Linked DNA regions of Peribacillus sp. FSL E2-0218. The protein of the gene in region 2 interacts with the protein of the main gene of each other region in a pairwise test. Links are inferred from orthologs where the notes say so. Each region holds a gene or a part of one and is shown on either strand. Other genes may lie near its edges.

The links. The genes of interacting proteins can lie anywhere in the genome.
Region 1: the proteins of grpE (region 2) and groL interact in binary tests that used the Escherichia coli proteins (3 or more experiments, as listed by UniProt). The link is inferred for Peribacillus sp. FSL E2-0218 from one-to-one orthologs.
Region 3: the proteins of grpE (region 2) and MHI53_RS17995 interact in binary tests that used the Escherichia coli proteins (3 or more experiments, as listed by UniProt). The link is inferred for Peribacillus sp. FSL E2-0218 from one-to-one orthologs.

The regions. Positions count from the first base shown.
Region 1 is NZ_CP150304.1:335,061-343,085, reverse strand. What follows is about bases 2,464-5,364. They hold groL (chaperonin GroEL), read right to left. Parts: upstream 4,783-5,364; coding sequence 3,145-4,782; downstream 2,464-3,144. Other genes in these bases: groES (co-chaperone GroES), read right to left, coding at 4,843-5,127; MHI53_RS01760 (BH0509 family protein), read left to right, coding at 2,464-2,471. In the rest of the region: MHI53_RS01770 (PLP-dependent aminotransferase family protein), read right to left, coding at 1-900; MHI53_RS01765 (hypothetical protein), read left to right, coding at 1,094-1,681; more of MHI53_RS01760, read left to right, coding at 2,325-2,463; MHI53_RS01740 (type II CAAX endopeptidase family protein), read left to right, coding at 5,454-6,179; MHI53_RS01735 (YdiK family protein), read left to right, coding at 6,176-6,388.
Region 2 is NZ_CP150304.1:3,364,029-3,372,289, reverse strand. The notes cover bases 5,419-8,261. They hold grpE (nucleotide exchange factor GrpE), read left to right. Parts: upstream 5,419-6,466; coding sequence 6,467-7,057; downstream 7,058-8,261. Other genes in these bases: dnaK (molecular chaperone DnaK), read left to right, coding at 7,094-8,261. In the rest of the region: MHI53_RS16240 (YqxA family protein), read left to right, coding at 1-219; MHI53_RS16235 (IS1182 family transposase), read right to left, coding at 383-1,741; lepA (translation elongation factor 4), read left to right, coding at 2,140-3,975; radical SAM family heme chaperone HemW, read left to right, coding at 4,063-5,214. UniProt on the Escherichia coli protein: Participates actively in the response to hyperosmotic and heat shock by preventing the aggregation of stress-denatured proteins, in association with DnaK and GrpE. It is the nucleotide exchange factor for DnaK and may function as a thermosensor.
Region 3 is NZ_CP150304.1:3,739,226-3,747,265, reverse strand. The notes cover bases 2,662-5,577. They hold MHI53_RS17995 (Nramp family divalent metal transporter), read left to right. Parts: upstream 2,662-3,458; coding sequence 3,459-4,697; downstream 4,698-5,577. Other genes in these bases: MHI53_RS17985 (NERD domain-containing protein), read left to right, coding at 5,528-5,577; thpR (RNA 2',3'-cyclic phosphodiesterase), read left to right, coding at 4,903-5,508; dat (D-amino-acid transaminase), read left to right, coding at 2,662-3,247. Outside these bases: MHI53_RS18010 (SDR family oxidoreductase), read right to left, coding at 1-365; dipeptidase PepV, read left to right, coding at 959-2,371; more of dat, read left to right, coding at 2,393-2,661; more of MHI53_RS17985, read left to right, coding at 5,578-6,535; MHI53_RS17980 (diacylglycerol kinase family protein), read left to right, coding at 6,522-7,454; MHI53_RS17975 (phosphotransferase family protein), read left to right, coding at 7,769-8,040. UniProt on the Escherichia coli protein: H(+)-stimulated, divalent metal cation uptake system. Involved in manganese and iron uptake. Can also transport cadmium, cobalt, zinc and to a lesser extent nickel and copper. Involved in response to reactive oxygen.

The DNA of each region.
Region 1 (8,025 bases), 3.0 Mb from region 2 along the record:
CGGGGCAAATGAGGCGATGGCCGGTAATGGTTTTTCGTTATGTAGATGATACGTCGCATCTTCTATGATGAACTGATCATGCTTTTTCGCAATTGCCGCAATCATTTTCCGATTCTCGACAGACATCGAGCAAGCTGTCGGATTATGAAAATCCGGGATCAAGTATATGCCTTTAATATTGTCATGCTTACACGCATCCTCAAAAGCAGCTGGACTCATTTCACCATTCTCGGATTTTATCGGCACTATTTGCACACTAAGCATCGCGGCCGCCGTTTTCAAGCCTGGATACGTATGTTGATCAGCGCCAATGCGATCACCTGGCTGACACAGACTCGCCAGCGTGGCGGCAATCGCATTTTGACCGCCATTTGCAAATAATATGCGCTCGACTGTCGTTTCAAACCCGCCTCTTTTCATTAGCTTGATCGCTGCATCCTTTTGCCAAAAGCTTTCACCTGTTCTGCCATATCCGAACCACTTTTCATAATCCGTCTCCTGCAGCATGTTTTTCAGCTGGTGGAGCAATGGCTCAAACGAAGCATTATCTGGCAGTGTCGCTCCCATTTCAATCAAATGCCCCGGCTTCACTTCGTCCAGTAAGTAAGCATTCGATAAAGCATCATACGAAACGAACGTGCCGCTTCCAACCGTTGCACTCAGCAAGCCCTTCAACTCACACACCTTAAACGCCTTTGAAACAGTACTTACATTCAAATCCAAATAATCGGCCAATTCCCGCTGCGGAGGAAGCTTCGTACCAGGCACCAAAAGCCCCTCCATAATGTCACATTCTAACCGCTTCGCCAATGCCTGATATATCGGCCTATCCTCCCTACTGATCGTCGGCTTCCAGGTCATTGGATAATCCTCAAACGAATTGATCGGCACAGTCCTCATCCTTTTTCATACAATCTTAATATTGTATGGCGATAAATTCAAACCAATCCTGCACCGATCACCTTAACTAAACATTGATTATTCCTATTATTCACAATACCATTGACAATGAAGTGAATCCATCATACAGCAAAAGCAACGACTGCAACTGATGATTACACTATCATCACGAAAATAAAGAGGTGCTACATATATGCTTCCAAAGTATGCTTTCCCTTTTATCATTTGTATGTTTCTTCTAATGGGGTGTGATACCACAGAAAAGACAAGTGAAAAATCTGTCCATGATCCAATCGAGACTAAACAGAATAACTCATCGAATCAAAAAAACAAATCATTGGAAAACAAGCTGCTTCCCCCTAAATTTAGCATCACAAAGTTTGAAATGAATTATATTCCTGAGAATAAGGAATTAACTTTTCTGATGAATTACGAAATAGATCAGGACATATACGAAATCTTACAGGAAAACACCCAAAAGCTGTACTTTTCACTGGAGTACCCTGAAGCAGTATACGATGTTTTACATAAGACAACCAGTGAATCAGTGTTGGCAGAGCAGCCTACAGATCACAAAACTACATATCAAACTCCATTCAAACTAAACATCGATTTAACGAAAAAAGAATTGGAGAAAATAAAAAACAACCTATCTGGCTTTAACCTCATTATAGCTGACAAAGATAAGGATCCTATTGCCCATTTTATTGATTTGAATGGGTTCAATACTTTCGATCCTGATACTTCAAACTCTACTCATATAGATGAGATAACGGAATAGATCGCAAAGAAAACTGCCGATTCAGTTAATGCTTCCATTAACCCTCATAACGAAAATGTTTTGAGGGTATTTGTTTACCATAGCTTTGGGGCTATAGGGCGGATAACGAAAAATGTCTACTCTAATATTTCTCAGAATAGCGAAGGCCTCCCGCATTAAACCGTGGAATGCCTCAAATTTATATATTTACATGTATATAGTGAGCAAATTCCTAAACCCTCGTTAAATCCCTATATTAAAGGATTTAAGCGATGATTACATCATGCCGTCCATAGATTGTGAAGTCTTACATAATAACATCATACAATTTAACCTTAATTAAAACACATAACAAAACATACGTTCTAAACTAAGATATTCACTCAAAAATTTAAAATAATAACATTTTCGGCATCCATTCGGCACCTTTGAATCAAATCCCTACTCCTTAACAAAAATCAAGCTTTGGAAATCCGACCTTGTCTCATTAACTGCTTCAAAGTAAATAGATAAATACCATTTCTATATTATATCCTTAAAATTCATCTATATTTGATATTTGTTTAATCTAACATTGAGATATATAATAAAAATAAGATAAAAAAGAAAGCGTTTTCAACATTTAAATACTTCGTTACTTCTCATATTATAAGGAGGATTTAAGATGAGCCAAGTAGAAAGAAATTCCAAAGCGCAGAAATTAATTGAGCAACAAAAGTTCAATGAGAAAGACATTTCCAAGATGACGGATTCACAGGTTGAATATTATCACTGGCTCTATTTCGATGACTCTGTTTATGATTATATGTAACTCAAATATTAAATGATAAAAAGCGGGGAAAACACTGATAATTCAGGGTTCCCCGCTTTTCCTTTTATCCTTTCCGAAATACTTTCTTGCAAACCCGATCTTTGCTGATAAGTGGGTTTCAGTTGCTTTTTTGACCTGGCTGACTTTCAGCTTCCTTCCTTTCCCCCCATTTACTTCCTTGCGGCTGGGCACCCATACATAATAGAAGGGAATGAGCTCTACAAAACAGTCGAGGGAACAAACCTCCCACTCAAGCCAAAACATTTTCTAAAGATTGCTTTATAATCCACATATCACAGTACACTGCATCCAATACTAATCCTCCGTTCAACAGTTATTCATATAAAAAAGCCCTCCTTGGATATATGGCAGCGTAGAGATCAGTAATAGGTTTTTCTTGTTTTCCAGATGATTTATTAGCTGAACCCAAATGCTATCTCGAACCAGGCATACGCATACATCCTTACTGATTGAAGCAGGAGTGGGGTTGAAAGAAATTCAACAACGAATAGGGCATACAGATATTCAAACACGATGAATATCTATGCTCATATGAAAAAAGCCTCCCACAGTTAACCGTGGGAGGCCTTCTAATTTAAAGATATTCACATGTTTGGTGAGCAATCATCCTGAATACTCGTTAAATCCCTATATTAAGGGATTTAAGCAATGATTACATCATGCCGCCCATTCCACCCATGCCGCCCATGTCAGGCATGCCCATGCCGCCAGCGCCTGCTGGTTCTGGTTTGTCCGCAACAACAGCTTCTGTTGTTAAGAACATGGCTGCAACTGATCCAGCGTTTTGTAGAGCTGAACGAGTTACTTTAGTTGGATCGACGATACCGGATGCGATCATGTTGACCCATTCGCCAGTAGCTGCGTTGAAGCCAGTGCCTACTGCTTCGCCTTTTAGGCGTTCTACGATTACAGAGCCTTCAAGTCCAGCGTTGTGAGCGATTTGGCGTACAGGCTCTTCGATTGCACGAAGGACGATTTTCACGCCTGTTGCTACGTCGCCTTCCGCTTGGATTTCAGCGATTTTATTGTATACATTAAGAAGTGCTGTACCACCACCGGCTACGATACCTTCTTCAACAGCGGCACGAGTGGAGTTCAATGCATCTTCAATACGAAGTTTACGTTCTTTTAATTCTGTTTCAGTGGCAGCACCAACTTTGATGACCGCTACACCGCCAGCTAATTTAGCAAGGCGTTCTTGTAATTTTTCACGGTCGAATTCAGAAGTCGTTTCTTCCAATTGAACACGGATTTGGTTTACACGAGCTTGGATTTGCGCTGTATCTCCAGATCCTTCAACGATCGTTGTGTTTTCTTTTGTAACAACCACTTTAGAAGCACGTCCTAAAGATTCGATTGTTGCAGATTTAAGGTCAAGTCCGATTTCTTCAGTGATTACTTCGCCGCCTGTAAGAGCTGCGATGTCTTCAAGCATTGCTTTACGACGGTCACCGAAACCAGGAGCTTTAACCGCAACTGCATTGAATGTTCCACGAAGTTTGTTCACAACAAGAGTTGCAAGCGCTTCGCCTTCTACATCTTCAGCAATCAATAATAGCGGTTTACCTTGTTGTACAACTTGCTCAAGTACAGGAAGGATTTCTTGGATATTCGTGATTTTTTTATCTGTGATCAAGATATATGGATTTTCAAGGACTGCTTCCATTTTATCTGAATCAGTAACCATGTATGGAGAGGCATATCCGCGATCGAACTGCATACCTTCTACTACGTCCAATTCTGTTGTGAAACCTTTCGACTCTTCGATTGTGATGACGCCGTCGTTACCAACGCGCTCCATTGCTTCCGCAATCAGTTGGCCCACTTCTTCATCAGCTGAAGAGATGGCAGCAACTTGTGCAATCGATTCTTTGTTTTCGACAGGTTGGGAAATGGCTTTCAATTCTGCGATGGCAGAGTTGACCGCTTTCTCGATCCCTTTGCGGATACCCATTGGGTTCGCACCAGCTGTAACGTTTTTCAAACCTTCGCGGATCATCGCTTGTGCAAGAACCGTTGCAGTCGTAGTACCGTCACCAGCTACGTCGTTTGTTTTGCTTGCTACTTCAGCAACCAATTTCGCACCCATGTTTTCGAATGCATCTTCCAATTCGATTTCTTTAGCGATCGTCACACCGTCATTCGTGATAAGCGGTGAACCGAATTTTTTCTCAAGAACCACGTTACGGCCTTTTGGTCCAAGCGTTACTTTAACTGCATCTGCAAGTGCGTCCACACCACGAAGCATGGAGCGGCGTGCTTCTTCACTAAATTTGATTTCTTTAGCCATTTTTAAGTACCTCCCTAAAATTTTAAGAAAATTTTTCGTTCAGTTAAGTATGATGTATAATTAGCCGATTACAGCCAAAATGTCGCTTTCACGTAAAATTAAGTATTCAGTATTTTCGTATTTAACTTCAGTACCTGCATATTTTGAGAAGATAATTAGATCGCCTTGGGCAACCTCTAAAGCAACACGTTCGCCATTTTCAAGGACACGGCCAGTACCGACTGCTACTACCTTACCTTCTTGTGGCTTTTCTTTTGCAGTATCAGGAAGAACAATACCGCTTGCCGTTTTCTCTTCAGATTGAACTAGTTCAATAATAACGCGATCACCTAATGGTTTTAACAAGTGAAACAACCTCCTCATATTCTCTTGATAATGTGCTTCATGATTATTAGCACTCTTCATCATCGAGTGCTAACACATTTATAATATTAAATAAACCGAGCCTTTTTTGCAAGTATCTTATCGAAAATTTTTTATTAATTTCTGATAAATTCCGGGTATACTACATTAACATAATGATTAGATACGGAAATGTTTTTGCAGGGGTACCTTTGAGTGGTGTTCTGCCTCATTATTTGATACCATTTTGGAGTATGCGTTTATCGATTTTCCCCTGTCAGGAACGTTTTCAGGCGAAATGGGCGACTAAATAAAAGGAGTTTTCATCTTTGAAAAAAGAATATTGGTTCGTCATCATCACTTACATTGCCATGCAATTATCCAGTATTGTCGGGGTACCCATCTTCATGCTGATTGGGACTTCAACCGGAATGCCTGCTGATGAACTTGAGCAAAAGTCTGCAGCATACTGGATCGTATTCAGCTTTTTCGTTGCATTAGCCTTGATTCTTTTTTTAATGAGAAAAGATATGAAGGAAAAGATGGACACAAGCAACCAAGCTCCCGTTTCCGAATCGATATTGTGGGCGATAGGCGGTGTGTTCCTGGCCCTGGCTGCTCAAGCGGTCGCTGGGATCATTGAACAAAATCTTGGTGTGGAGCCTGAATCGGAAAATACGCAGCAACTCATTGCAATCATTTCCCAAGTCCCCATGGTCATTTTCGTCACTTCAGTACTCGGACCAATCATGGAAGAAATCATTTTCCGGAAGATCATTTTCGGATCACTTCATAAACGCTTTAACTTCTTCATTTCCGCTGTACTTAGCTCGGTTATTTTCGGCTTGGCGCATGGTGAATTGGAGCATCTGCTTTTATATACGGCAATGGGCTTTACCTTTGCTTTTCTTTATGCGAAAACAGGCCGCATCCTCGTGTCCATGAGCGCACATATTGCGATGAATACGCTTGTCGTCATCTTTCAAGTCGTGAATCGCGAGCAAATTGAGAAGATGCTGGATACTGCTCAAGCCTTCATCGGAGGTTTATTATGAAACGACAGTCACCCTTGTTCATCGGAATCATCTATGCAGGCTTAGGTGTCCTTTTTACGGCGATTGCGGTGCAAACCGTCAATTCGTCAGGATGGGGCATCTTCGCCTACATACTTGTCCTTATCGCGACGCTTGATTTTGGATCGGGCTTACGGATGATCATGATCCATTTTAAGATCAAGGCAGCGCAAAAAAATAAGAAAAAATAAAAAAACGCTGCAAATGTGCAGCGTTCAGTTTGTAGACAAAAGGGGTTCGGAATTAAAAAATTCCGAACCCCTTTTGAAATTCCTTTGAAATTTTGACCAAAGGTTACGAGATTTGGGCTCTTCGAGCCACTATGTTAAGCCATTTTAGGACCTTGCCATGTCCAAGTGGCCATCTTCTTTACATTCATGGCAGCGAAAGTAAGCATCGCCTGCATCGACAATTTTTTAAGTCCCCTTAAAGTAGTCCAACGCATACCATGCTTTTCTTTTGCATCTGCGAATACACGCTCAATCGTTTCTTTGCGTTTCGCATATATAGGTTTTACCTCTTGATGATGACGCAGATGATCTGCTTCTTCCACATATGCTTGCCAGATATGCCGTGTCACTACTTTTTGATGGTCTTTGCTTTCCGTACACCGTGATAAAAATGAGCATGTTGCACAAATTTGTTTGGGCGATTTGTATTCGCGATAGCCCTCTTTATTTGTTGTTGAGTACTTTAAAGTTTCTCCCGAAGGGCAAAGGTAACAATCAAAGTGTTCATCGTAAACATAGTCATGTTTGCGAAAGAATCCTTCTTTTGTACGAGGACGTGTATAGGGTAAAGCAGGTGTGATTTCTTTGTTAAATAGGTAGCTTGTAATCGCTGGTGTTTTATAAGCTGCATCTGCGGCAACTGCTTCTGGTTTTCCAACTTTCTCAATCACTTGCTCAACAAGTGGCTCCAAAATATGACTGTCATGTGTATTACCAGGTGTTACAATCGTTCCCAATACAAAACCGTTGCCGTCTGCGGCCGCATGGAATGAATAGGCAAACTGTTTTGTTCGTTCATCTTTCACATAGTAGCCACTCTCAGGATCCGTAGTACTTTCTTTAATTGCTTTGGTTTCTTCCTTATCAAATTTATCTGGTGGAAAAGGCTTCTTTCCGTGGTTTTCACGATCTTGATTGATTTCTTCTTGAAGACGTCCTTGATACGCTCGTGTTTCTTTACGAACGATTTTCTTTTCAAATTTCCGTTTATTCGCACTGGCTTTCACATGTGTGGAATCCACGAAAACGTGTTCTACACTTATTACCTTTTTATTAGCAGCTGTCATTAAAATGCGACAGAAAATCTGTTCAAACAGGTCTGTATCTTTAAAGCGTCGCTCATAATTTTTTCCGAACGTAGAGAAATGAGGCACTTTATCATGGAAACAACCAACGATAAGCCATATTGGTTTCAACTTCTTCAATCGTTTTACGCATGGAACGAATACCGAAGGTATATTGAATGAAAGTCAGTTTAACTAAAATAACTGGATCAATACTTGGGCGTCCTACCTCTGAGTACATATCTTTCACCAAGTCATAAATGAAAGTGAAGTCAATGGCAGCCTCCATTTTACGAACCAAATGGTTCGGTGGCACCAGTTGATCTAAAGTAATCATTTCAAGTTGATCTCGCTGAATAGTATCATGTTTAGAAAGCATCCTCATCACCTCAAGTTTTAATACTTCAATTTTAAAACAAAAATGACTCCAGTCAAAAGTGTTCTATCTAAAAGGTAAGACAAAGTTGATTGGAACGGAAGGTACGAGACTCCTGCGGGAAAAGCGCGTCTAGGGGAGACCCCGCAGGCAAAGCC
Region 2 (8,261 bases):
TATGAAGATCCTTCTTTAAATAGTGCATTCATGATCAACCAATCAGGCCAAGGGGAGATGGAGGCTGATATCCTTGGACAAAAGGTGACAAGCCATGACTTGGAGACAAAAAAAGAAAAGCTGGAAGAAATGAAGGCCTTCAATTTTTTCTCCTCAATCGGCAGAACGCTAGGGGACACGATTTCAGGGGCATTTCAAGCGCTTATCGATATGATTTAGCTGTAGTGTCGTGAATAAACCAGCAAAAGGGCTGCATCCAATCCGATGCAGCCTCAGTTTGTAGACAAAAGGGGTTCGGAATTAAAAAATTCCGAACCCCTTTTGAAATTCCTTTGAAATTTTGACCAAAGGTTACGAGATTTGGGCTCTTCGAGCCACTATGTTAAGCCGTTTTAGGACCTTGCCATGTCCAAGTGGCCATCTTCTTTACATTCATGGCAGCGAAAGTAAGCATCGCCTGCATCGACAATTTTTTAAGTCCCCTTAAAGTAGTCCAACGCATACCATGCTTTTCTTTTGCATCTGCGAATACACGCTCAATCGTTTCTTTGCGTTTCGCATATATAGGTTTTACCTCTTGATGATGCCGCAGATGATCTGCTTCTTCCACATATGCTTGCCAGATATGCCGTGTCACTACTTTTTGATGGTCTTTGCTTTCCGTACACCGTGATAAAAATGAGCATGTTGCACAAATTTGTTTGGGCGATTTGTACTCGCGATAGCCCTCTTTATTTGTTGTTGAGTACTTTAAAGTTTCTCCCGAAGGGCAAAGGTAACAATCAAAGTGTTCATCGTAAACATAGTCATGTTTGCGAAAGAATCCTTCTTTTGTACGAGGACGTGTATAGGGTAAAGCAGGTGTGATTTCTTTGTTAAATAGGTAGCTTGTAATCGCTGGTGTTTTATAAGCTGCATCTGCGGCAACTGCTTCTGGTTTTCCAACTTTCTCAATCACTTGCTCAACAAGTGGCTCCAAAATATGACTGTCATGTGTATTACCAGGTGTTACAATCGTTCCCAATACAAAACCGTTGCCGTCTGCGGCCGCATGGAATGAATAGGCAAACTGTTTTGTTCGTTCATCTTTCACATAGTAGCCACTCTCAGGATCCGTAGTACTTTCTTTAATTGCTTTGGTTTCTTCCTTATCAAATTTATCTGGTGGAAAAGGCTTCTTTCCATGGTTTTCACGATCTTGATTGATTTCTTCTTGAAGACGTCCTTGATACGCTCGTGTTTCTTTACGAACGATTTTCTTTTCAAATTTCCGTTTATTCGCACTGGCTTTCACATGGGTGGAATCCACGAAAACGTGTTCTACACTTATTACCTTTTTATTAGCAGCTGTCATTAAAATGCGACAGAAAATCTGTTCAAACAGGTCTGTATCTTTAAAGCGTCGCTCATAATTTTTTCCGAACGTAGAGAAATGAGGTACTTTATCATGGAAACCATAGCCTAAGAACCAACGGTAAGCCATATTGGTTTCAACTTCTTCAATCGTTTTACGCATGGAACGAATACCGAAGGTATATTGAATGAAAGTCAGTTTAACTAAAATAACTGGATCAATACTTGGGCGTCCTACCTCTGAGTACATATCTTTCACCAAGTCATAAATGAAAGTGAAGTCAATGGCAGCCTCCATTTTACGAACCAAATGGTTCGGTGGCACCAGTTGATCTAAAGTAATCATTTCAAGTTGATCTCGCTGAATAGAATCATGTTTAGAAAGCATCCTCATCACCTCAAGTTTTAATCCTTCAATTTTAAAACAAAAATGACTCCAGTCAAAAGTGTTCTATCTAAAAGGTAAGACAAAGTTGATTGGAACGGAAGGTACGAGACTCCTGCGGGAAAAGCGCGTCTAGGGGAGACCCCGCAGGCAAAGCCGAGGAGGCTCCCCGACCGCCCGCGGAAAGCGAGTGCCTGGAGTGGAAATCAACGCATAAAAATAGACAAACTCGATTTTCATCGAGTTTGTCTACAGTCTGGGGCTGCATCCAATCCGATGCAGCCTTTTTTTATGCTTTACCTTACAATGATGCTTCTTTTGTAACTATTCTGTTGAATCTTGCATTTTCTATTGATATAATAAAAAATAGTGTATTGTGTCGACTAGTGGGAGTGAACGTCATGAATAGAGAAGAAAAATTAAAAAGACAATCAAAGATTCGTAACTTTTCCATCATCGCTCATATTGATCATGGTAAATCTACATTGGCGGATCGCATCATTGAAAAAACGAACGCCATGACTCAACGTGAAATGAAGAGTCAACTGCTGGATTCCATGGATCTGGAACGAGAGCGTGGAATTACGATTAAATTGAATGCAATCCAATTGAAATATAATGCGAAAGATGGCGAAGAGTATATTTTCCATCTGATTGACACACCGGGACATGTCGATTTCACGTACGAGGTTTCAAGAAGCCTGGCTGCGTGTGAAGGCGCTGTCCTTGTTGTCGATGCAGCTCAGGGCATTGAAGCCCAAACGCTGGCAAATGTGTATTTGGCTTTGGATAACAACCTGGAAATCATTCCGGTCATCAACAAAATCGACTTGCCAAGTGCTGACCCGGAAAGGGTGCGTGGTGAAATCGAGGAAGTGATCGGCTTGGATGCTTCCGATGCAGTCCTTGCTTCGGCTAAAGCCGGAATCGGAATCGAGGAGATTCTCGAGCAGGTGGTTGAATTGGTGCCGCCGCCACAGGGAGATCCGGATGCCCCTTTCAAGGCCCTCATTTTCGATTCACTGTTTGATGCCTATCGCGGTGTCGTTGCCTATATCCGTGTTGTCGAAGGTTCCATAAAAGTGGGCGACAAAATCAAAATGATGTCCACTGGCAAGGAATTCGATGTAACGGAATTGGGTGTCTTCAACCCAAAACCGCAGCTGCTGGGTGAGCTGAATGTCGGCGATGTAGGGTTCCTTACGGCTGCCATTAAAAATGTCAGCGATACGACGGTGGGTGATACGATCACAAGTGCCGTCAATAGTGCGACAGAGCCGCTTCCGGGTTACCGGAAGATGAATCCGATGGTGTATTGCGGGTTATACCCAATCGATGCATCGAAGTTCAATGACCTAAGGGATGCTTTGGAAAAATTGGAATTGAACGATTCTGCGCTTCAGTTCGAGGCGGAATCATCGCAAGCGTTAGGCTTCGGCTTCCGTTGCGGATTCCTTGGACTTCTTCATATGGAAATCATCCAGGAACGGATTGAACGTGAATTCAAAATTGATTTAATCACTACTGCACCAAGTGTTATTTACGATGTTGTCCAAACGGACGGAACGGTTCTGAAGGTTGATAACCCATCCAACATGCCTGATGCCCAAAAGATTGAACGCGTCGAGGAGCCATACGTAAAAGCGACGATGATGGCACCGACGGAATTCGTCGGGACGATCATGGAAATCTGTCAAAACAAACGCGGTAACTTCATTGACATGGAATATATCGATGAGACACGTGTGAGCATTCATTATGAGATACCGTTATCGGAAATCGTGTATGATTTCTTCGATCAATTGAAATCGAATACGAGAGGCTATGCTTCATTCGATTATGAGTTGATCGGTTACAAACCGTCCAAGCTTGTGAAGATGGATATCCTGCTCAATGGCGAAACCGTCGATGCGTTGAGCTTCATCGTTCATAAGGATTTTGCCTATGAACGCGGTAAAGTCATCGTTGAAAAGTTGAAGAAATTGATTCCGAGACAACAATTCGAAGTGCCGATCCAAGCAGCTATCGGACAGAAAATCGTGGCCCGTTCCTCAATTAGTGCCATGCGCAAAAACGTATTGGCTAAATGTTACGGCGGCGATATATCTCGTAAACGTAAGTTGCTCGAAAAACAGAAAGAAGGTAAAAAGCGGATGAAACAGGTAGGATCCGTTGAAGTGCCGCAAGAAGCTTTCATGGCTGTTTTGAAAATGGATGATACGACACCGAAGAAATAAATAAAATTAACGATAGAGGGGAAAAGAGGGTAGAGTGATTCTAGCCTCTTTTTCTATCGACTCATTCGATTAAAGGTTGTGAACACGATGATTAAAAGCGCCTATCTCCATATACCGTTCTGTGAACACATTTGTCACTATTGTGATTTTAATAAAGTATTCCTGCAAGGGCAGCCTGTCGACGAATATTTACAGATGATGAAAAGGGAAATGGCCCTGCAGCTTGCCAAATACCCGACGACAGGATTGGATACCGTTTTCGTCGGCGGAGGGACACCGACCTCATTAGATGAAAAACAGCTGACATTCCTATGTGAAGCAATCAATGAAACCTTGCCATTCGAACCGAACAAAGCCGAATATACATTCGAGGCCAATCCAGGGGATCTTTCGAGGGAAAAACTCGAAATCCTGTATCAATCGGGTGTCAATCGACTTAGCTTCGGTGTGCAAAGCTTCAATGACGAATTGTTGAAACGGATAGGACGGACTCATCGGGCTTCCGAAGTGTACGAAACGATCCACCTGGCTCAGGAGGTTGGCTTCACGAATATCAGCATTGATTTGATTTATGGATTGCCTGGTCAAACGATGGCCGATTTTCAGGATACGCTGGATAAAGCCCTTGCCCTGCAATTGCCGCACTATTCCAGTTACTCATTGATCGTTGAACCGAAGACGGTTTTTTACAATCAGATGCGAAAGGGTAAATTGAACCTGCCGCCGCAGGAACTCGAGGCTTCCATGTATGAGAAGCTCATGGAAGAAATGGAGAAGCAAGGTATCCACCAGTATGAGATCAGTAATTTTGCCCGGCCTGGTTTTGAAAGCCGTCATAATCTGACATATTGGGATAATGTGGAGTATTATGGCATTGGTGCCGGCGCACATGGCTATACTGGAGGAAGGCGAGTGGCTAACCATGGCCCCGTGAAGAAATATATCACCCCTTTATTAGCAAATCAGCTGCCGGTTTTGGAGGAACATCAGGTCCCGCTCCATGAACGGATGGAGGAAGAAATGTTTTTGGGCCTCCGGAAAACAGAAGGAGTTTCAATCGAGAACTTCATGAATAAATTTTCTGTTGAAATGACCGAGATTTTCCGGAAACCGCTTCAGGAAGAAGTGGCAAAGGGCCTTCTAATGGTTGAGGACGGCTTCGTCCGCTTGACTGAACAGGGGAAACTACTCGGAAATGAAGTGTTCCAATCATTTTTAGGTGTTGCCGATTCCGAGTAAAGGAAATCGCTTGTCATTTTAACGATGAATTACGGGTTTTCTTTGTTGACATCATTGGCTGCATTTGATAATTTATTAGTATATTAGCACTCAGAGAGACAGAGTGCTAACAGAGGTGATCATACATGCTAACTGATCGTCAATTATTGATTCTACAAGTGATAATCGAGGATTTTATCCATTCAGCCCAGCCAGTCGGGTCACGAAGCTTGTCGAAGAAAGATGAAATTACGTTCAGCTCTGCCACAATCCGCAATGAAATGTCTGATCTTGAAGAAATGGGATTTATAGAAAAAACCCATACATCTTCCGGCAGGATTCCTTCTGAAAAAGGGTATAGATATTATGTGGATCATTTACTTTCTCCTCAAGCTCCGAAAAAGAATGAAATGAAATTATTGAAATCCGTTTTTGTAGAACGAATTTATGAATTGGAAAAGATCGTTCAAAAGTCAGCGAAAATTCTTTCGGAACTGACGAATTATACGGCAATAGTGCTTGGGCCGAAAGTGAATGAACATAAGCTGAAGAAAATCCAAATCATTCCCTTGAGCGCTGAAACAGCGATTGCCATCATCATTACCGATACAGGTCATGTGGAGAACCGAATGATTTCCCTTCCTCCTTCTTTCGATATAAACGAAATCGAAAAGATGGTGAACATATTAAATGCCCGATTGGTCGACGTTCCGTTAGTTGATTTAAAGGATAAGATATATAAGGAAGTGGCTGTTCTGTTAAGCCGCCATATTCAAACTACGGATCGATGGTATCCGTCCTCGCGGATACCTTGACGGATACAAACCCCGAAAAAATATTTTTCGGCGGGAAAACGAATATGCTGAGGCAGCCGGAGTTCCATGATATCGCTAAGGTCAGCACGCTTTTATCCATGATTGAGCAGGAGCAGGGGTTTTATGATCTCATTACCCAAAACCCATCTGGCATCCACGTCAGGATCGGCCGCGAAAATCAAAACACAGTGCTTGATGATTGCAGCTTGATAACCGCAACTTATTCAATCGGACAGGAGCAAGTCGGCACATTAGCCATATTGGGTCCGACGAGGATGGAATATTCGAGGGTAATCAGTTTGCTTTCGTTTTTCTCGAAGGATTTGACTGCCCTCATGACAAAACTGTATCAAAAATAGGAGCAAAGGTAATATTGTTAAGGTGGCGGAGGGCAGCATCCCGTCGCCTGGCATAATACTTTAGCATAAATTGTATAACCCTTTTAGGGAGGTGAGATTGTGACAGATAATAAAAACGAAGAACAAACATTGGAAAATGAAACAATCGAAGAAAACGCTGCAGAAGCGGTTTTCGCTGAAGAAGAAATTCCAGCGGAGCAAAACCAGGATCCGGCTGAAAAGGATGAGCTTCAGTTGGCTCAGGAAAAGATTGCCGAGCTTCAGGCAAAAATCGAAGAAATGGATAACCGTTACCTTCGTCTGCAGGCCGATTTTGATAATTCAAGACGCCGTGCCAAGCTTGATATGGAGGCGGCTCAAAAATATAGAGTTCAAAGTATTGCTGGCGATTTAGTGGAAGCCCTTGATAATTTTGAAAGAGCTACAAAAATCGAAGCGGAAAATGAACAAACGAAATCCCTGCTTTCGGGCATGGAAATGGTTTACAAGACGATTACGGACGCATTGGCCAAAGAAGGCATCGAGCCGATCAGTTCGGTTGGTGAAGAGTTCGATCCTCGTTTGCATCAAGCGGTCATGCAAGTCCAAGATGAAAACTTCGGTTCCAACATCGTCGTGGAGGAATTCCAAAAAGGATACCTGCTTAAAGACCGAGTGATTCGACCTGCAATGGTGAAAGTGAACGAATAAGCATTTTACATATAATTACTGGGAGGTAGTGAAACTATGAGCAAGATTATTGGTATTGACTTAGGTACAACAAACTCTTGTGTATCTGTACTTGAAGGCGGGGAACCAAAAGTAATCCCGAATCCAGAAGGAAACCGTACAACTCCATCCGTAGTGGCATTCAAAAATGGAGAAAGACAAGTAGGGGAAGTGGCAAAACGCCAAGCGATCACAAACCCTAACACGATCATCTCCATCAAGCGTCATATGGGTACGAACCATAAAGAAGTAATCGAAGGAAAAGAGTATTCACCTCAGGAAGTTTCTGCAATCATCCTTCAATACTTGAAATCTTATGCTGAAGAGTATCTTGGTGAGAAGGTTACAAAAGCGGTCATCACCGTACCTGCTTACTTCAATGATGCAGAACGTCAGGCAACAAAGGACGCTGGACAAATTGCCGGTCTTGAAGTGGAACGTATCATCAACGAACCGACAGCTGCAGCACTTGCATACGGCTTGGATAAAACGGAAGAAGATCAAACGATCCTTGTATTCGACCTTGGCGGCGGAACATTCGACGTTTCTGTCATGGAACTTGGCGATGGCGTATTCGAGGTTAAATCCACAGCCGGCGACAACCGTCTAGGTGGAGATGATTTCGACCAAGTCATCATCGACTACTTAGTGGAAGCATTCAAGAAAGAAAACGGAATCGACCTTTCCAAAGACAAAATGGCTGTTCAACGTTTGAAAGATGCAGCTGAAAAAGCGAAAAAAGATCTTTCCGGTGTAACGTCTACACAAATTTCATTGCCATTCATCACGGCTGGGGATGCTGGCCCGCTTCACTTGGATGTAACCATGACTAGAGCTAAATTCGATGAGCTTTCTTCAGGCCTTGTAGAACGCACAATGGGACCTACTCGTCAAGCGATGAAAGATGCGGGCCTTTCTGCTTCTGAAATCGATAAAGTCATCCTTGTTGGTGGATCTACACGTATTCCTGCGGTTGTTGAAGCAATCAAAAAGGAAATCGGACAAGAGCCAAGCAAAGGCGTTAACCCTGATGAAGTAGTGGCCATGGGTGCTGCGATTCAAGGTGGCGTATTAACAGGAGATGTTAAAGACGTCGTTCTTCTTGACGTAACTCCACTTTCACTTGGAATTGAAACGATGGGCGGAGTGTTCACGAAATTGATCGACCGCAATACAACGATTCCAA
Region 3 (8,040 bases), 380 kb from region 2 along the record:
GGAATGACATGCTTCATTCCAAGGAATGGACCAAACCCATTGATGCCCATCATTAGCTGCCAATCGGCCAAAGTCGTATCGTTAATTCCTTTTTCGGAGGAGATACCGGCATTATTAATCAAAATGTCGACCTTCCCAAATTCAGCAATGACATCTTCCATCATGGTTTTCCAGCTATCGTCTGAAGATACATCAAGCACCATTCCATGGACGTTTTCCAATTCATTCACCACTGCCACAGCTTTTTCATTAATATCGGCAGCGATGACTTGTGCTCCCTCTTTTGTGAATAAATCGACCATTTCTCTCCCCATACCAGATGCTCCGCCAGTAATAATGGCTACTTTATTCGTTAATCTTCCCATCATGATCACTCCCAATCGTTTTGTATGATGAATATAGGTTAATGGCTAGTTTGATAGATAATCAGCGAGCAGTACTATATAAATGTACTTGGAAAGGGGACCTATCCAAAGAGTCTCCCCTTCCAGCTTTTTAAAAAAGAATGGCTCACATCATATTGAAAGCGTTCATGTACCAATTGTGTGTTTCCATTCACTAGAATAGCTTGACCGGTCTATTAGGTGTTAGCGCCCATGAGCTTGCAGAGATCATCTTCCTGGTACATTCAGCAAAGCCTCGCTTCATGTTTAATTCTAGTGGTTAAAATTCAATTCTGCAATCATTTTGTACTTGGGATACAAAAAAATATAACGATGTTCCATTTTTGAAGGCGCATCCTTGCCGGACGACGCTGCCGCTTTAACGATTGATGCCTCGCTTTTAATATCGATTTCCATTCCTTGTTTTAATGATCCGATTAGCTGATTGGGCATCATGCCGGGTTGTTTGACCGGAGTGTTGGACAGGGAATACGAAGAAAAGGGTCCAACACTTGGCGGAACAGGTAGGAAAAGTGATAAAATGAATAATATATATAAAAGAGGAGTTGTCGAATGTGACTGAAATGAATTGGCGAGAAGAAGTTGAAAAAAGGAAAATGGATCTATTGCTGGACACTCAAAATTTGCTGAAAATAAAAAGTGTTCTGGATGAAGAAAACAAGACAGAGGATGCACCATTTGGTCAAGGGGTGAAGGAAGCGCTTGACTTCATGCTTCAATTGGGTGAAAAAGACGGTTTTACCGTGAAGAATGTCGATAATGTCGCCGGACATATTGAAATGGGTGAAGGCGAAGAGTTAATCGGGATTTTGTGTCATGTTGACGTTGTACCGGAAGGCGATGGGTGGAGTTCGGATCCGTTTGGCGCGGAGCTCCGCAATGGCCGCATTTATGCTCGCGGTGCAATCGATGATAAAGGGCCGACGATGGCTGCCTATCATGCAATGAAGCTGGTGAGGGAGCTTGGACAGCCATTGAACAAACGTGTGAGGATGATCATCGGGACAGATGAGGAATCGAACTGGCGCTGCGTGGATCGTTATTTTGAAGTGGAGGAGATGCCATCGATGGGCTTTGCGCCAGATGCGGACTTCCCGATCATCAGTGCCGAAAAAGGTATTTGGGACTTATCCGTCATCCATCCTGTTGATGCAGGAAATGGCACGAGCTCTGAAGTGAATGTCATCGAATTCTCTTCAGGACGAAGGACGAACATGGTACCTGATTTTGCAACGGCGATTGTCGAGGCTGCCAATCCTGCTGAAGTGGTGGCAAACTATCAGGCTTATATGCAAAAATACTCGTTGAAGGGTCAAGCAGTTCCGCAAAAAAATCAAGTGCTCCTTGAATTGAACGGCGTGTCTGCACACGCGATGGAGCCGAACAATGGAATCAATGCAGGTTTGCATTTAGCTGCCTTTTTAGCGGACCTTTCGCTTGATCCGCATGCGAAATCCTACTTCACATTCATCAAGGATCGTTTGTTTGAAGATTCCCGCGGAAATAATCTTGGGTTGGCCTATGCGGATGAGGAAACGGGTGATTTGACGATCAATGCCGGCGTTTTCAATTATTCAAAGCAAGCCGACAGCTCGATTGGCTTCAGCGTGCGCTACCCGGTGACATTCGAATGGGAACAGCAAAAGGCGGCATTGGAGGAAAGGCTGGCTGCATATAATTTAAATGTGAAGACCAATTCGCATTCAACGCCACATTATGTCAATAGCGACAGTTTTTTGATCAAGACGCTGCAGCAGGTTTATGAAGCGGAGACCGGTGATAAAGCTGAACTGCTTTCGATAGGCGGCGGTACATACGCCCGCTCGCTTAAGGAAGGCGTTGCATTTGGACCGCTATTCCCCGGCAGCGAGGATATTGCGCATCAGAAAGATGAATATATTGACATTGAAGATATGCTTAAGGCTACGTCCATTTATGCACGTGCCATTCATGAATTGGCAAAATAAGAGGTCAAAGAGGGAGAAAACATGGGAAAAATCATTTTTAACGGCGAAATAAAAAACAGGGCCGATGTTTCGGTTGATATCGAGGACAGGGGATATCAATTCGGTGATGGCGTCTACGAAGTCATCCGGGTTTATAATGGTGAGTTATTCGCGGGAGACATGCATCTGAATCGTTTGATGGACAGCGCAAGATTGATTCAGATGAAAGTTCCCTTCACGGTAGCGGAAATTAAAACCCGCGTGAAAGAGCTTATCTCTGAAGATCAATTGCAGGACGGAATCATCTATATGCAGCTCACAAGGGGTGTAAGTCCGCGGACACATGCTTTTCCAAGTTCGGACGTCGAACCGGTATTTGTTGCCTATACGAAGGAAATGCCTTATACAGGAAAGATGAAACCAGGGGTAAAGGGCATCACGACGGACGATATTCGTTGGCTGCGCTGTAATATCAAAAGCTTAAATCTGCTTGGTAATATAATGGCTAAGCAAATGGCGGCGGAAGCTGGCTGTGACGAAGCGATCCAGCATCGTGACGGTCTGGTCACGGAGGGAAGCTCGTCCAATGTTTCAATCGTCGTCAACGGCACGCTGAGAACGCATCCCGCTTCCAACTTGATCTTGAACGGGATTACCCGCCAGGTGATGCTCAAGCTGTGCGCCGATCATGGCATTCCCTACGTGGAAGAAGCTTTCACGATCGAGGATATGATGGCAGCGGAGGAAGTCCTCTATACGAGCACAAGCGTCGAAGTGACACCGATCATTAACATCGATGGCCAGACGATCGCAACCGGTGCGCCCGGTCCGGTAACCAAAAGATTGCAACAGCTTTTCTCCGCGGAAATCGAAAGGCAATGCGGTTCAATTAACTGATTGTGGATCCCCCCTTTGCCGCACTGGCAAAGGGGTTTTTAGTCTTTCGCCCCCTCTCGGCCCCCCTTCTATAAGCCGCTTGAATCCATTAAAAAAATTTTCAGTTTGTCCCTTTTGACATTTTCAAGATTCAGGAATATACTTGCTAATAACCTAAAAAGTTTACTTGTCGCAACATTTTGAGTTGCATATAAAAAGGAGTTGAATAGACATGTCTGGTGCATTACATCAGTCTTCTTCCCGCGGATTCAAAAATCTGCTTCCATATTTGGGCCCAGCGTTCATTGCAGCTGTCGCCTATATCGATCCAGGGAATTATGCAACCAATATTACAGCTGGTTCAAAATATGGCTATACCTTATTGTGGGTTATCTTCGCATCGAACTTGATGGCTGTGCTCATTCAAACGCTGTCAGCCAAACTGGGGATAGCCACCGGTAAAAACCTTCCTGAGTTATGCAGGGAGAAATTTTCGAAAAAAACATCAATTTTACTATGGATACAGGCCGAAGCCGTCATCATGGCCACGGACTTAGCTGAGTTCATAGGTGCTGCACTTGGAATCTATTTGCTCTTCGACCTCCCGCTCATCACCTCGGCCCTCCTTGCAGCCATTGGTTCCTTCGCCATCTTGGAATTTCAGCGCAGAGGTTATCGGACATTCGAAGCGTTGATCACGGTCATGATCTTTGTTGTAGTGCTAGCTTTCGGAGCTCAGGTTTTTTATGCACATCCTGATACATCGGCCATCGCTCTAGGGCTATTCACTCCAAAATTCGAAGGAGTGGACAGCATTTTACTATCGGCAGGAATGCTCGGAGCGACCGTCATGCCGCATGCGATTTACCTTCATTCCTCTTTAACACAAAAAAGGATAGTCGGTAAAAATGACTTGGAGAGAAAAAGGATATTTCGTTTTGAACAAATTGATATAGTCATCGCCATGTTGATTGCAGGCGGAATCAATGCCGCCATGGTCATCGTTTCAGCCGCCCTATTTCATAAGAGTGGGATATTAGTAGAGGATTTGGATGTAGCCTATCAACAATTCGGGGCGATGCTTGGACCATCCGTCGCGATGTTTTTTGGAATCGGCTTACTGTTCGCCGGATTATCCAGCTCTTCCGTCGGTGTCATGACAGGTGATGTCGTCATGCAGGGATTCATAAAAAGACATATACCAATCTATTTGCGGAGGGTCATCACGACCTTACCGCCCCTAGTCATCATCATATGGGGAGTGAACCCATCCAAAGCACTGGTCATGAGTCAGGTCGTACTCTCATTTGGTATCGCCTTCGCATTGGTGCCATTGATCATGTTTACAAGCAATAAAAAAATCATGGGTAATCTGGTCAACCACAAAATCACCTCCAGTATTGCCTGGCTTATTGCAGTCCTCATTATTGGGCTGAACCTGTTCCTGCTTTATGAAACGTTGTTTACCTAACAAAGAATGTGACGGAAAAGGACCTCTTGGGGTCCTTTTTTTGATTTCTCAATTATATCTTCGATAATCCGCCCGAAAGCGCCAAGAATCCATCCGGAATCCAGAATAATCCGTCTCCTCTAAAAGCACGTTTTCGGACTGAGTTTTCCTTCTTTTTCTTGCTGGCCGGAATATGATGAAAGCAAGTGCAAGGAGAGTATATGACATGGGAATTATGGTAAAATTAGAGGAAGATCAGGAAGGAATGTCAGTGACCATGAATACTCATTTTTTCTTTGCTTTAGTTTTACCTGACGATATTAAGGCTTATTTACATGCTGTGACGGAACGACTGAATTCAGGGTTTCCATTTAAGAAATGGCTGCATCCTGCCGATTATCATATTACGATGGCGTTTTTGGGCAGTGCTGACGATTCAATGAAAAAGGATGCTATAAGGCGAGTGGAGGGCGTGCTTGCGAAAGAGGCCTCATTCGGGCTTACGCTAGCTGAAATAGGCGCTTTCGGCAAGGAAGACAGTCCCAGGATCCTTTGGACGGGTGTGGAGCAGCAGGAAAGGCTTTTTTCAATGCAGGAGAAAATTTATCATTCATGTGTGGAGGCTGGTATTCAGCTTGATAAAAAGCCATTTAAGCCCCATATAACGCTAGCAAGAAAATTCGAGGGGGAAAATCCCTTTTCTTTGGAAAGCGTCCGGCAGGTGGCGAATGTAAATGATGAGCATTTCCAGGCAGTCCAGGTTGCGCTCTATCAAACACATATCGGGGAATCGCCTTCATATGAAAAGGTTTTTACGATAAATCTTCAATAATAGAGAGAGAGGTGGCCGAATGGCACAGCTCATAAAGATGCAAGATTATATTTCCCGGTATGAGCAGGATATTTACCGATATCCAACACAATATGCACGATTGAAAAAACAGCAATGGGAAAAATTGAAGGCTGCTTATCAAGCAGGTGAACTGGATCAATTGTATGGCGATCATAACGTAGAGGAGGAACAGGCGATACTGGACCTAGCCCAGGACGAATCCAAGAGCTTAATGAAAAAAGTGAAGGGCTTGTTCCACCGGACGGAGAAGCAGGATACAGAGGCAGAAGAGCCGGTGCTGCCGAATCAGATCGACGACCCCAATATTTTTTCATTAAGGTTTCCCTTCCGTCCAGCCAGTTTGGATGAATTAAAGCAGAATTATTTAAATCAGTTGCTTCGTTTTCAAATGAAATGGGGAAGTTCGACGCTGCGTGAAAAATCATTTGTGGACCGATCATTCTTTTTGGATGAAAGGCTCCGCTTTTTCCTGCAGCGTTTTCCCGATACGTTTCTTGTTTTATACAAGCCTATCTTTCTATTAAAAAACGCGCCTGTTGAAGTCGATGTCATCTTATTGACCCCAGTCGACGCGTGGTGCATCACTTTTGTCGAGGCGGAAGAGGATGCAGCATTCATCGGCTCGAGCGACCGGTTCTGGATTCGCAGGCATCATAAGCACCCTGACAAAAAAGTGTTGAACCCATTATTGAGTGCCAATCGGATGGGAAACATCGTCTCCCAGTTATTTTCACTTTATGAGGTGAACGTCCCGATCAAAAAGGTGATCCTATCGCGGAATGGTTATATTGATTTTCCCGAAGCCCCATATGATATGACGGTATTGGATAAACGGACCTTCCAGGAATGGTTTGAACGGATGCGGACCACTTCATCGCCCATTAAGGCACAGCAATTGAAAGCTGCGCAGGCATTGCTGGAATATTGTCAAACGACATCGAGCATGCGACCGGAATGGGAAGCCGACCATCACCAACAAGAGGCGAATGAGCATGCCGAACCTTAATGAAACCCTTTATTTCATCGTCAACCCGAGGGCTGGAAATGAAACAAGCATGAAGGTTTGGAAGAAAGTGGAGAAGGTGCTGAAATCCAATGCCGTTCACCATGAAGTGTTTTTTACGGAAGAAAAAGGGCATGCATCCCGATTGACGGCGGAAATTTTATCAGGTACGGACCGGGATACCAGGATCATTGCGGTAGGGGGGGATGGCACGATAAATGAAATGCTCAAAGGCGCCCTTCCATTTCCACATGCCATCCTTGGATCCCTTGCCGCGGGCTCCGGCAATGATTATGTACGGGGCATCCAAAAAACGAAGGGTGTCGCTCAAGCCCTTCGGTTATTCCAGGATAACGCACACAAAGCCATTGATATCGGTCAGTACGAGACGGATGGCATGGACGGATATTTTATGAACAGCCTGGGAATGGGGATTGATGCTGAAATTTCCGCTGAAGCTGACCGTTCTCGCCTGAAAAAATGGTTTAATCTCGTCAAGGCGGGTAAATTGATTTATCTCATCCTTTTTCTGAAACAATTATTCACCTATAAGCCTGGCAGTATGGAACTGGTCGTTGATGGGGAAATCCATATGTTGAAAAAGGTGTGGTTCATTGTCATTGCGAACCAGCCATACTTCGGCGGGGGGATGAAAATTTCACCGCAATCAAAGCTTCATGATGGCAGGTTGAATATTATCGCCGTTCATGATATTGCCCTGCTGAAATTATTGGCCGTTTTCATCACCGTTTTATGGGGCGGGCATCTAAAGATAAAAAACGTCGATTCTTTTTCTGGTAAAATGATAAAAATGAAAAATCATGGGTCAGCAAAAATCCAGTCGGATGGAGAAATAGTTGGAAAGGATCAAGTGGCTGCTGCGGTTTTGACAGATAAAATCCGCGTCATGATCAAGGATTGACTCCCATGCAAAATATGAAATGATTTATTTGTTTTTGTTTTATGAGTATAATCGTTTTATAGTACTTGACGAAGAAACCTTTTTTCAACTAAAATTTAATTTATGGCTATTGTTAAATTGCTCAATAGCTATTTTTTTATTTCTCTAGAATGAGGATGTTTTTAATTGCGGGTATCATCCCGATGCACGTATATATGCAGCTTCGCCAGCAGGCGGGTTTTTTATTAAACATGGACTCAAAGTAGTGGTAATACATACACTAGGTAACGTACCCACATTTGTATGATTAAGCGAGGAAATCGAAGGTGAACCAGTTGGAACATTTATTAGGTCAGGAGTGGGATATATCCCCTGCTGGAGGAGCTACAGGAGAAGCCTTTATAGCCGAGAAAGATGGGCAGAAGCTCTTCCTCAAACGTAATTCATCGCCATTTTTAGCTGTTCTTTCAGCTGAGGGCATTGTTCCGAAATTAATGTGGACAAAACGCCTGGAGAATGGGGATGTCATTACTGCCCAGCATTGGATGGAAGGCAGGGAGCTATCTCAGCAGGAAATGGACAATATAAGAGTCGCAAAGCTGCTTCA